Regions from separate parts of the Leeia speluncae genome, predicted to be linked through region 4. Evidence: predicted binding sites of a transcription regulator. Region 4 holds the regulator's gene; each other region holds the start of a gene.
What was found. The regulator FNR, encoded in region 4, switches genes on or off when oxygen is low (the NO sensors DNR and NnrR bind a similar motif). The targets are predictions, from matches to a motif close to TTGATNNNNATCAA.
Positions count from the first base shown of each region.

Region 1: LIN78_RS14925 (DUF3149 domain-containing protein) is a predicted target of FNR. The motif match lies at 1,284-1,297, and genes of this name have one in related genera.
Region 2: LIN78_RS13290 (hemerythrin domain-containing protein) is a predicted target of FNR. The motif match lies at 1,268-1,281, and genes of this name have one in related genera.
Region 3: LIN78_RS01255 (HP1242/YdcH family protein) is a predicted target of FNR. The motif match lies at 1,197-1,210, and genes of this name have one in related genera.

Region 1 covers NZ_JAJBZT010000009.1:125,553-128,700, forward strand. The annotation lists gene rlmM (23S rRNA (cytidine(2498)-2'-O)-methyltransferase RlmM) at 1-1,122, opposite strand, end outside; gene LIN78_RS14925 (DUF3149 domain-containing protein) at 1,376-1,555, shown strand; gene LIN78_RS14930 (hypothetical protein) at 1,612-1,923, opposite strand; gene LIN78_RS14935 (YMGG-like glycine zipper-containing protein) at 2,031-2,405, opposite strand; gene LIN78_RS14940 (YchJ family protein) at 2,518-2,910, shown strand; gene LIN78_RS14945 (RBBP9/YdeN family alpha/beta hydrolase) at 2,930-3,148, opposite strand, start outside.
Region 2 covers NZ_JAJBZT010000007.1:118,965-122,112, reverse strand. The annotation lists gene LIN78_RS13295 (GNAT family N-acetyltransferase) at 1-708, shown strand, start outside; gene LIN78_RS13290 (hemerythrin domain-containing protein) at 799-1,203, opposite strand; gene hemH (ferrochelatase) at 1,374-2,468, opposite strand; gene hrcA (heat-inducible transcriptional repressor HrcA) at 2,545-3,148, opposite strand, start outside.
Region 3 covers NZ_JAJBZT010000001.1:268,149-271,296, reverse strand. The annotation lists gene LIN78_RS01260 (methyl-accepting chemotaxis protein) at 1-1,025, opposite strand, end outside; gene LIN78_RS01255 (HP1242/YdcH family protein) at 1,273-1,515, shown strand; gene ttcA (tRNA 2-thiocytidine(32) synthetase TtcA) at 1,738-2,631, shown strand; gene LIN78_RS01245 (hypothetical protein) at 2,848-3,057, opposite strand.
Region 4 covers NZ_JAJBZT010000016.1:17,010-20,157, reverse strand. The annotation lists gene LIN78_RS17510 (sensor histidine kinase) at 1-137, shown strand, start outside; gene LIN78_RS17505 (LysR family transcriptional regulator) at 150-1,082, opposite strand; gene fnr (fumarate/nitrate reduction transcriptional regulator Fnr) at 1,236-1,988, opposite strand; gene LIN78_RS17495 (hypothetical protein) at 2,368-3,148, shown strand, end outside.

The DNA of each region.
Region 1 (3,148 bases), on a different contig from region 4:
TCCAGATCGTTTTACTTGATGTTCTCGCTCACTAGGAAGCTTACGAACATACACCGTAATTTCCTCTCTGTCGTGATACAACTGCTTCGCTTGAAGGGTGTACTGAATACCAGCCTCTTCTAATCGTCCTTGAATAATGCCAAAACAACGTTCAATCTCTTCCAAACGCTTTTTCATCGGCAACTTCAAGTTAAAGATAGACTCTCTCGCCAAACCCATTTCAAGCCAATCAACAATTAGATTTGCCACACGAACAGGTTGTTCAACCATATCGCAGACCAACCAATCTACCGGTTTATCAGGTCTAAATTTAAAACCGTCTTGTCTTAAATGCTTCACTTGCGGGTGGCCTTGCATAGACCCTTTCATAGGGCCATTATCAATTGCAAACACCTTCAAACCACGGCTAACTAACTGAAAAGTCCATCCGCCAGGCGCGGCCCCGATATCAACCGCCCGCATCCCCTCTCTGAAACGCTGATTAGCATCAGCATCAGACATGAAAATATGAATTGCTTCAGCTAGCTTTAAAGTAGAGCGACTTGGTGCACCAAAAGGCATTCTTAATCGAGGAATACCTAGCTCCCATTCACTTCGGTTTCCTTGTTGGGCCACACCAAAGTGAACTGTTTTCATGTCTGGCCAAAACAGTACAAGTCGTTGTCCATCACGATCTTCTTGAATTAAGCCTTCCTCAAACATCGCATCATAAAGACGTGCGCCAAAGCGTTTACAAAACCCAGATAATGCTTTCGCATCATTTGTATCGGGTGTTTCAAGCCACAGCTCAGTAAACGAATTGAATTGACGCAAAGCGTCCAAAACTGGAGTTAGGCGATCCTTCTCAGGTAAATCCGTCAAAGACATAAATTCAAAAACAAGTTGACGAGTGAAAATTAAACTCGAAAATCGAATACTACGCGCAGCCTCGCGCAAGTGACCAGGAATCAATACACGCGCATAGCCAGATAACTCTTCATATACAACCGTAATATCTTCATCCGCTCCTAGAGCGGTTACTGCTTCTGTTGCACACTCAGCTTCAAACCCCGGGCGGCAATACAATAAGATTGCCTCAATGGGAAGGTTGCCAAAAAACTGCATTCGCTTGGGCTGAGTCATACGATAAAAACCTGAAATGGATAAACCCCTAGATTGTCCTCTGACTAGTAGGACCGATGCAAGCAGAGTTTCTGGTATTGCGTACGTTCACCACAAAACCAGCGGCGAATCTGTATTTTTTGATCAAAATTCAAAGAGTACGTCTGACTCGGCAGCAACTATTGACAAAAATCAAAGTATCAAAACCATAAAAGGATTGATATATAGGTATACAAAAATTGGCTTATCAATCAAATAGTTGCGGGAGAAAATCATGCAAGAACTATTCAAAGAATTATTCACGACTGACATTGGCTTACTCAGCTTATTTACTATTGGTTTTGTGCTGATTATGGGTATTTACATTTTCAATTTCGTCAGACGCCACGTTGCAGAAGACACCGCAGCCCATCAAAACGATGGAAAAACCACAAAACCTGGTGCCAGCCTGTAATACAGTAAAGCTTCTTTACATGAAAAAAGGTCTGCAAAAATAGCAGACCTTTTTTATTACTCAGGCTTAGGAGGTGGAGGAGGTTGTTCTCCCTTTCCACCTTTAGGAGGCATATCTGGCATGCACGCCAACTTTTTGCCTTCCGGACCTCCGCAACGCCCTTTCATCTCTCCCCTCGGTGTTTGAACAACACATGCGGTAGATTTGGCTTTGTTTTCGCAGGCCGCAAAAGCTTCCGGCGGTGGCATATGGTGTTCACCATGCCCCCCTTCTGGCATTGGCTGAGAGGCGGGCATTTCACCAGCCATAGTTGCACCGCCTATTGCAAAGCCTCCAATTAATACTAAAGATCGTAATAATCGATTCATCATCACACTCCACACAATTTTTGAACTTACATATTGCAAGGAAGCACGTTAGCAATCAATAAGAATATCTTTAATTTTCAATGCTTTACAAATTCATTACAGGTTAATTAGTCACGATATTGACGATATCTGTAATCGTTTTTATACCAACCACGATGACGCCCATGATCATGTTTTGGCACAACAATATAACGTTCTTCAACATAGTATCTTGGTTCACGACGCGCCGGCTCAACATACACAATTCGGCGCTCCGGTTCACGATAAGTTTTGCGCCCTGAATTTGATCCAATTGCAGCACCTGCAGCACCGCCAATCGCAGCACCTAAAATAGCACCGTCTCGATCACCAATATCATGTCCAATCACAGCGCCTACGCCCGCACCGATGGCGCCACCAATCCAAGTGCTATTAGAAATTTCACGAGCACCAACTGAGCCAGCCGCAAGAAGAATAGAAAGACCTAAAAGAATGCGTTTCATGATGTACTCCTGTTTAATCAGTGAATGTAGTATGCAACGCAGTTGCTGAATCATTCCTGAATGTGTATCAGCAGACTCTTGTTATAATTGATATCGAATTCAGGAGTACAAAATGAAAAAAAAAGACAGTCTCTGTCAGTGTGGCAGTAAATTACTCTCAGCAAAATGCTGTTTACCATTTATTAGAGAAGAAGCTAATCCCCCCACACCAGAAGCACTAATGCGGTCACGTTACACAGCATATGCACTTCAGGAAGAAGCATACTTACTAAATACTTGGGCAGAAAATAATCGACCAACACCGCCATTACTTGAGCAGCAAGAAGAGACGCTCAAATGGATAAACTTGAAAATAATCCGTTCAAGTGCGACGACTGATGCAGGGATTGTCGAGTTTGTAGCAACATATAAAGTAAATGGAAAAGCCTACAAACTTCATGAAGTTAGCAATTTCCAAAAAGTGAATGGCCAGTGGTATTACACAGATGGAACTGTAGCTGAATAAACGATCAGGTTGATTGCAATTAGCTCATTAGCTGCCTTAACCAAGCCTGCCCTTGTGGCCAATTGCCAAGTTGGCTACCCGAGTTAATATGGCCGCAAGATCCAACAGAATGAAAATCTGCCTGCCAATCATGCGCAAATTTAATTGCCCTAGAAAACTCGCAATAGGGATCATCTGTGCTTGCAACGACGATAGAACGAAATGGAAGTGGCTTATTCGGGATATTTGAGTACCCCTT
Region 2 (3,148 bases), on a different contig from region 4:
GAATTTAACCAACCGATTGGTGAAGAAGTACCGCAGTGGCAAGCTCGCGAAAAACCGCAACGCATTGTGCTAACAGGCCAATACTGCCAACTCGTACCGGTCTCTCATGATCAACACCTAGATGATCTATATGAAGCCTACACCAGCGCACCAGATGGCCGAGATTGGACTTACCTATTCCAGGCTCCACCCTCAGACAAAACCACATTTAGCCAATACCTGAAAAATGTAGAGACTAGCCAAGATCCATTAGCCTATACGGTTATCGATCTAGCCAGCCAAAAAGCGGTGGGTACTTTATCGTTGATGCGGATAGATCCAACCCACGGGGTAATTGAAGTTGGTGGTGTCACCTTCTCACCCAAACTAAAGCAAACCCCGCTATCCACTGAGGCGCAGTTTCTATTAATGCAGTATGCGTTTGATCATCTAGGCTACCGCCGATACGAATGGAAGTGCGATAGCCTCAATGCACCTTCTAGAAAGGCGGCCTTACGCCTCGGGTTTCAGTTTGAAGGGATATTTAGACAAGCGATTGTCTATAAAGGAAGAAGCCGTGATACCGCTTGGTTTTCTATCATCGATTCCGAATGGCCAACCGTGAAAGCCGCATTAGCCGCATGGTTAGCTCATGCTAACTTTGATGAAAACGGGCAGCAAAAACAGCGTTTAGAAGCAATCCGCCAATCGATTGCAAGTCACACATAAAAAGAGTGAATGGTTGGTTCGCTTCAAATAAAAACGGCCTGTTCCACATTAGAAAGGCCGTTTTGCATTACTGTGAATGACTTAAAATGATTAGTGTGAATGGCTTGCAATCACTTCACCCACTGCAATAAATAGCTTCTCTTCATCGTTAGCATGGTCTTGAAGGCTACGCTGTAAATCACGAGACAGTTCAGCTAGGTTTGCAAAATCCTGTAGTACCATCTTTTTTGCAATATTGTCTAAGGTAACGCGCATTTCATCATGTGCTTTACGTAGTTTTTTAATCGTCGATTCAGTATTTGGCATCGCCTCTACAATACGATTAAAAATCGAGTTTTCTTCCATCGCAAGGTGTGCCAAAAACTCATCACGGAAAGAGTCCAAAGAGCGCAAACAGTCAGTTGTTTGTTTGGTATCTGCGGCAATAATCAATGCTTGTAAATGGCGTTCACAAGCAAAGTGATCTTCTGTGTGCATTTTGGCTAGCGTACTCATGGCGTTCCCCTTGATTAAATGATCTGATTGACGCCAACAATACGCTTGACAAGAAAAATTTCATTTGACCATCGTCAAATAAATAAAGCACTTGAGGTTTCGCCCCAAGTGCTTTGTCGTTTTTAAACATAAACCTGACGAAGATATCGCCAAGCTAGAGAATCCTCTCTTTATTGCTTAGCACCTTTTTCCTTTGCCACTTCCCGTGACTTCATTCTTTCAGCGGGTGACGGCAACACTTTTTCCCAGCCCAGCACTTCTTGTTGGACTAACTGATAAAGGGTTTCAATCAATCCCTCTTCTTCATTCAGACAAGGCACATAACGATATTCACCACCGCCAGCTGCAACAAACTCTGCCTTGCCTTCCATCGCAATTTCTTCCAGCGTTTCTAGGCAATCAGAAACAAATCCCGGGCAAATAATATCCAGCTTCGGTGTTTTGGCTTTCCCTAACTGATGCAATACTTCAAACGTATAAGGTTTTACCCATTCGGCTTTCCCAAATCGAGACTGGAAAGCAATCGTGTATGCCCCCTTGGCCAAACCAAGTGCTTCGGCTAATAAGCGACCCGTTTTGTGACACTCGCAAAAGTAAGGATCGCCCTTGGTTAATGTCGCTTTAGGCACGCCGTGGAAACTCATGAGCAAATGGTCGCCACGACCATTTAATGCCCAATGTTTTTTCACCTGCTTCGCCAATGCTTCTATATAAGTAGGATGATCATGAAAATGTTTAACGGAGCGCACAACAGGCGGGTTACGCATCATCTGAATCGTACGGCCAACCGCATCCATGACAGAACCCGCACTACTTGCCGCATATTGCGGATAGAGTGGCAGCACCACAATGTGCTCGCAGCCTTCTCTCTTCAGTTGCTGCATTTTGTCAGCAACTGAAGGTTTACCATAGCGCATCGCAAAGTCCACTACATAACCCGGACCTTGGCGTTCACCAATCAGCCCTTTTAATAGTTTCATTTGTTTAGTGGTATGGACCATTAACGGCGAACCATCATTGGTCCAAATACTGGCGTACTTTAATGCAGATTGTTTTGGTCTAAACGGCAAAATAAACGCATTTAAAATCAACCACCAAACAGGTTTTGGAATTTCCACAACCCGTGTATCAGACAAGAACTCTCGCAAGTACGGCCTTACCGCTTTGGCAGTAGGCGCTTCTGGCGTTCCTAGATTAACTAATAAAACGCCAATTTTTTTCTCGGAACCATGCTCAAAAGGTGGTTCGGTTACATACTTAGACATAGGCACTCAGGTAAGAGGTTCGGTTTGCACCGAGAAACATGATGGTTGAATCGTTTGAATGATAGACAATCATTCATTACTGAGACAAAGCATTTGATAATAGTTTCGCAGTGACATCTACAATCGGGATCACGCGGTCATACGCCATACGCGTTGGGCCAATCACCCCCAAAGTGCCGACAATATCACCGTCTACCCGGTAACTACTGGTCACCACAGAACACTCTTCAAGCGGAATCATCCCAGACTCACTACCAATAAAGAGTTGCACCCCTTCGGCACGTTGGCTGTTATCTAATAACTGCATCAATGCCGTCTTTTGTTCAAACACAAGGAACAACTGTTTCAATCGATCAACGTTACGAGATAAATCCACGCTAGAAATGAGATTATGCTCACCGCTTAACACCAGATTTTCCTGCTGCTCACTAATCACCGACTCGCCCACTTCTAAGGCTGCGTTCATTAATGCCGTCACATCACTTTGCAGTTGCTTTAGTTCAGCATGCAAACGCTCTCGCATTACCAAAAACGAACAACCCACATAATGCTTATTTAAGAAGTTAGCTGCTTCGAGTAATTCTTCTGCAGAATAGTCTCGCTCCATTTGCAAGAAACGGTTTTGAACAGTGCCATCCGTCGCCACCAAAATGAGTAACACTTTAGATGGCCCCATTTGC
Region 3 (3,148 bases), on a different contig from region 4:
GTCGTGCTCACCCCTTGTAGGCGTGAATTGGCATCTTGAATCTCTTTCACCGCAGCATCTGCTTGGCTAACCGCCATTTCAGACCGGTCGCGAATGGTACTCGCATATCCAGATACATCCTGAAGCCTAGCTGCCCCAGCCTGAACCTGATGCTTCATCGAGTCTGCAGCACTCGCAAATGAACCGGCGGTACTCGCATTTTGCTGCGCACTCGCTTTTACATGCTGTAAGGTTTGGCGAATTTGTAGAATCAGACTAGACAAACCTTTGGCCATCAACCCAATTTCATCTTCGGCCTTCACTGTCAGTGGCTGGGTTAAATCTCGCTGAGTAGCAATTAATCCAATTTCAGCGGTTAAATGATTGACCGTAGCAGCCAATACTTTGGAGAACCAAAGTGAGAATAATCCTGCCAAGCAGAGCAAAACCGCCCCCATACCTAGGATTTTCCAAAGGCTACTCATCAAAATGCCATGAATATGATCGACGGTTACATCGATCCCGACCACATACCCTTCACCCGCACTCGTCTTCATCGGTAAGAAAACAGAGCGAAATGTACCAAACTTATCGGTGTACTCATCAAACTGTGCGGCACCAGATTTATCTGCCTCAACGACCATTGGGCTAGCATCCTCATACGCTTCTAAATGCTTTGCATAGTTGTCTTTGTCCGTGTCTTCTTTCGTTGCGCCATCATTTAAGTAATAGACCTTCCCGTCTTTCACTTCCATGGTGTATGCAAATTTCAAACCAACATCTCGCGCATAGTTGCCTAGCTTGTTTACTACCTGCAAATACTCAGCTTGCGGCACCCCTTTTGGATCGCGCACACGATGCAAAAAATCATCGCCAAGAATTAGAGGCACAGCATGTGCCGCCGCCACTAACCTTGCATTCATTTCACTTCGAAGATCGTTGAATTTTGCAAACAGTGCATAGCTTCCAAAAGCAATAATCGTTAGCAAATTCATCAACACCAACACGCATAAAATACGTGTTTGTAACCGCAACCGTTTCAGCATTAGAGCCTCCCTGCATAGAATGAACTACGTTTTTATTTTTTTGCCTGCTAATTAATTTTTGGCTTCGCAAACATACCAAACAATTGTTACGAAAAACGCACGACAGCATATCACCATCTGCAATAATCTTAACGTTTCATTACGAATGCATAGCAGTTAACTCTTTACAAATTGATCAACATCAAATCGCGAAAATCCGCAAATGCCTAGACTGAAAGCGTAGTTAAACAAAACAAGGAAAATATAAATGCACGTTGAACATCATCCATTGACTAGTGAATTCCCAGAACTACGTGATCAAATTCATGTATTGAAAACAAGCAATGCGCATTTTGCGAAATTGTTTGAAGAATATGAATCAGTAGATAAATCGGTCTGTCGTGCGGAAGATGGTCTAGACGCTTTATCTGAAGTGGCTTTAGAAGATCTGAAAAAAGAACGTCTTCAACTGAAAGACAAATTGTACGGTTTACTAAAAGCAGTTCAGTAAGCATTACAATCGTTGGCTGCCATCTCCTCTCTCCTGATGGCAGCACATAACCCTATCACCACAAATACTATTCAAATCAAAGCCTTGCTGTATTTTTCAAACTCAATATGAGATAATCCGCGACCTTACTCGTTTTATACCTAGGTTTAGCGAAACATGTCTTCCGCAGATCAAATCATTACAGATAGCAACCCAACTTCATCAGAGGCACTTGAGGACGAAATGTCCAAAAAAGAACGCTATGAGATGAACAAACTGACCAAGCGTTTGCGCCATGCCGTTGGTGATGCGATTAATGATTACAACATGATCGAAGAAGGCGACAAGATCATGGTGTGCTTATCAGGCGGAAAAGATAGCTACGGCATGCTAGATATTCTGATGAGCCTACAACGTGTTGCACCGGTGAAGTTTGAATTACTCGCGGTCAACCTAGATCAGAAACAACCAGGTTTCCCTGAAGATGTTCTACCGGCCTACTTAAAGTCAGTCGGTGTACCATACCGTATCATCGAACAAGACACCTACAGCATTGTAAAACGCGTGGTACCAGAAGGAAAAACCACCTGTAGCCTTTGCTCTCGCCTACGTCGCGGTATTCTTTATCGCGTGGCATCAGAAGAAGGCTGTACAAAAATTGCCTTAGGCCATCACCGTGATGACATCCTTGCGACGTTCTTCTTGAACTTCTTTTACGGTGCAAAACTAAAAGGCATGCCGCCTAAACTGGTTTCAGACAATGGCGAGCACATGGTCATTCGTCCACTCGCTTATGTACGCGAGAAAGATTTGATTCGTTACGCAAAGTTAAAACAATTCCCTATCATTCCATGTAACTTATGTGGATCTCAACCCAACTTGCAGCGTCAAGTTGTTGGTGACATGTTAAGAGATTGGGATAAAAAGCATCCTGGCCGTATTGAAACCATGTTCAGTGCGCTATCTAATGTGATTCCTTCACACTTGAACGATCACAACTTGTTTAACTTTAAAGATCTGAAATCAGATGGAATCTTGCCAGAAGGTGGCGACATGCTATTTGATGAAGAAGAAATCGCACCAACAAACGAACTTTCACGTTTGTTTGCGCCTCAAAAACTAGAGCTTGGTGAATAAGCTAGCTTACGCTATCCCCAAAAAAAACGCCCCACGATGGTTGCAGTCCATATTGGTGGGGCGCGTACCTACACGATGAAACTTTTTTGATTCTGGTCGCAGACAATATCTGCTCCAGAGAAAATTTTCAAGCGTTAAATCAATAAGATAGCATGACAAACTATTCTTGTTGCACGCTTCACAACGATTCCTCGATCTTACCGATTTACCACTAATTTAATCATAACCTAAAATTGCTACATCACGCGTTTCTGGGTGATCTACCGGCCCACTCGCTGCAGCAACAAACGATGATGGCTCGCTTACAGAAAATAAACTTGCACCATTTAGTGAGTCCATTTGTAGCAAAGCCGTTGTGTCTTTCGTACCTTGCTCTAACATTTGCTCAAGCACTTCCATATTCCCCTCTTTATCCTTCTTACGCAACTAGTCTCAATTTAGTTATTCCAATATTTCCGATGTTAATTAATAATCTTGTTATAAATAGTGGAGCAACGTGTATAGGTTGCTGATTTTA
Region 4 (3,148 bases):
GGCATGAAGGAACAGGCTTAGGGCTAGCCATTGTGAAAAATATGGTGGAACTACACGGCGGTGAAATTGCGCTTCAAAACCGCCATGATCAGAGCGGCTGTGAAGCAAGAATTATACTGCCATTGTCGGTACAATAAGGTTGCCGCTGTTTAATACGGCTGATTGAGTAGCGCGCAGCTTTCCATAATTTTATTACACCAATAGGGTGTAGATAGTTGCTCAATCCACCACTGAAGTGCTTTGCCTTCTTCTTTGCTTTTCCACGCTAAATTAAAATGGGCATTCGCTCGTTTTTCATTAATTTCTTTGCGAATGAGCCGCCCGCTTTGTAAGTAGGGTTCTGCTAGTGTTCTTGGCAAGTAGCCACAGGCGATGCCTGCTAATTGAGCCGTTAGCTTGGTGCGCATATCAGGTACGAGCAAGGTTTCTTGGCCAGGGAGAATGCCTGAAGAGCGCGGGGCTAATTGCCTTGAACTATCTGCCACGGCAACGGAGCGGTGCCACATAATGTCACTCGCTAATAATGGTTCTGGTACTTTGGCAAGCGCATGTGTGGGGGCTACGCAAAAAATAAAATCAATTTGCCCAATTTGGTGACATGCAAGATCATTTTCTGATGGGGATTCTCCGGGGGCGCCGATGACAAGCTGTGCACGGCCTTCGACGAGCGCATCCCAAGAACCACCAAATACTTCGTGCGTTAGCCGAATCTTTGTGCCATTTACTTGCTGATAAAATTGCTCGAGCAAGGGGAAAATAACAGGCGTTGGAACTACTGTGTCTAGGGCAATAGTGAGCTCTGTTTCCCAACCAGATGCAGCTCGTTTGATGCGGGACTCTAAAGCCGTTGCGGCTTTTAGAAGGTGTCTACCTTCAATCAGTAATTCGATACCTGCTTGCGTTAACTTGGCTCGGTGTCCACTGCGATCAAAAATCTGAACGCCTAAGTCTTGTTCGAGTTTTTGTACAATATAGGTAATGGCAGAGGGTACTCGGTGAAGTGCTTCTGCTGCTGCAGAAAAACTACCTTCCCTGTCAATTGCATCTAGTACCTGCAATGCTTCCAAACTCAATCTAAGCATGGAGTCGATCCTAATTATTTGGCTTGAAGAGAAGAATACTAGATAGACGGGTAACCGAGAAGAATTTATTAGTTACCAAATTAAACGAGAGATGCTGAGGAGAGATCACTTCGTTAGTGGCATACCACTAACGAAGTGATTGAATGAACGGTTTTACTTCTCTGGGCATCCAGCAAGTAGGGCTTTCAAGGCTTCTAGATCAAGGATTTCCACTTCTTTATTAGAGACACGGATAAAACCTTGGTCTTGGAACTTGGAGAAGCTACGGCTAATGGTTTCTAATTTTAAACCAAGGTAGCTGCCAATTTCTTCACGGGTCATTCTCAAAATAAAGTTTTTAGAAGAGTAACCACGTAAGGCAAAGCGTTGAGATAGATTGATTAAGAACGCAGCAAGACGTTCTTCTGCTTTCATATTGCCAAGCAGCATCATCACACCGTGATCACGGACGATCTCACGCGATAGGACTTTGTAGAAGTTGTGCTGCAAAGATGGAATAGAACGGCTTAATTGCTCTAGTTCCGCAAATGGAATTTCGCAAACTTCACTGTCTTCTAGCGCGATGGCGCTACAAGTATGTGTATCGTTACTAATGGCATCCATGCCGAGTAGTTCGCCAGCCATTTGGAAGCCGGTTACTTGTTCTCTGCCATCTTCAGAAACCACGCTCATCTTAAAGAATCCAAGACGAACTGCATATAAAGAAGCCATTGGATCACCAGCACTGTACAGATGCTCACCTTTTTTGATGCGCATGCGTTGGCTGATGAGCGAGTCTAGCTGGGTCATTTCTTCGCCAGATAAACCTAGGGGAAGGCAAAGTTCTTTCAGGCTACAACTAGAGCAAGCAACCCGTAGGTGCTTTAAAGAAACTTCTTGAATAGAGATTGTGCTTGAAGTAGTCATTGCGTTGGCTGCCAAATAAACTGTGAATGCATTTTACCCTAATTTATGAATTACGATGAGGGTTTAACAAAGAAAATAGTGGTTTTGCGTGATTTCTGTTGTTTCGCCGTTAACGGTAATTAAAAATGAAAGGTAATTGTGTATTGTTTTTTCTGATTAATCACATTTGTTTTCGTAATAAAGTTTTATTGGAAAATAAGTGTGTTAATCCATGTTAAGAATCATTGGGTGTCGACAATCTATTGATATAGAACAAATTTTACCGCATGAAGAGCGTTCTCTAGCAAAGAGGCATATCGCGAACTTGATGAAAATCAAGACGAGGCGTTTTGTAAAACGGCATAGTTGAGCCATAACATGATTACATTAGACACATGCCATGACCCCTTTAAAACTCGATCAGTACGATTGCAGTAACGTAGAATTCCCATCGGTAGTGGTACCGAGAGCTTGGAATCATCCGCTATCGCTGATGCTAGAAGATATTGCGGTCTTTCCTACCACTAAACAATATCGTCAGCCAAGATTAAACGATGCTGCTTTGCATCGCGCTTGGCAGAAACCTGTCGTTGGCCGGATGTCGTTACCAGTTAGCTTGACAGAAATCTGGCCTGACAAAGTGAGTGATGAAACTCAGCTTTCAAAAGCGATTGCAAGTGAATGGGAAATTCGCTTGTGCAATTATGAAGGTAAGAGAATTAATTCTGCAACATTACAATTACCATTAAATGGACTTTCTGTAGATGAAATTATCCAAAATTGGTGGGGTAAGGTTGGAAAAGGTGCAATTGAAACAGGTGGAACGGTTAATTTTAAATTGCGTTTGCAAGGTGAAAATAACGTATTGCCGGCATTTATTCCTGAATATTCAAATGTTTATTTGCAGGCAATTAATCCTTTAGATATTTATTTTCATGCCAGTCAGTTATCTGCACTTTGGCGATTGAAAAGTCAGGCCGTTAGCCACTTAGCGGTAGATGTACTGATTGGTGCGGGTGATGCTGTTGGTATACCGGCCGCTGAGTATGTCAAAAGTTTAATGGATTTGGCGCCAGATAGAATTTGTTTACGCCTACCTCAAACAACGACCTTGGCTTCTAGTAAATTGGGTCAGCAAAAAGATACGCTATATCATGTGATTCAGCTCTTAGAAGACAAAG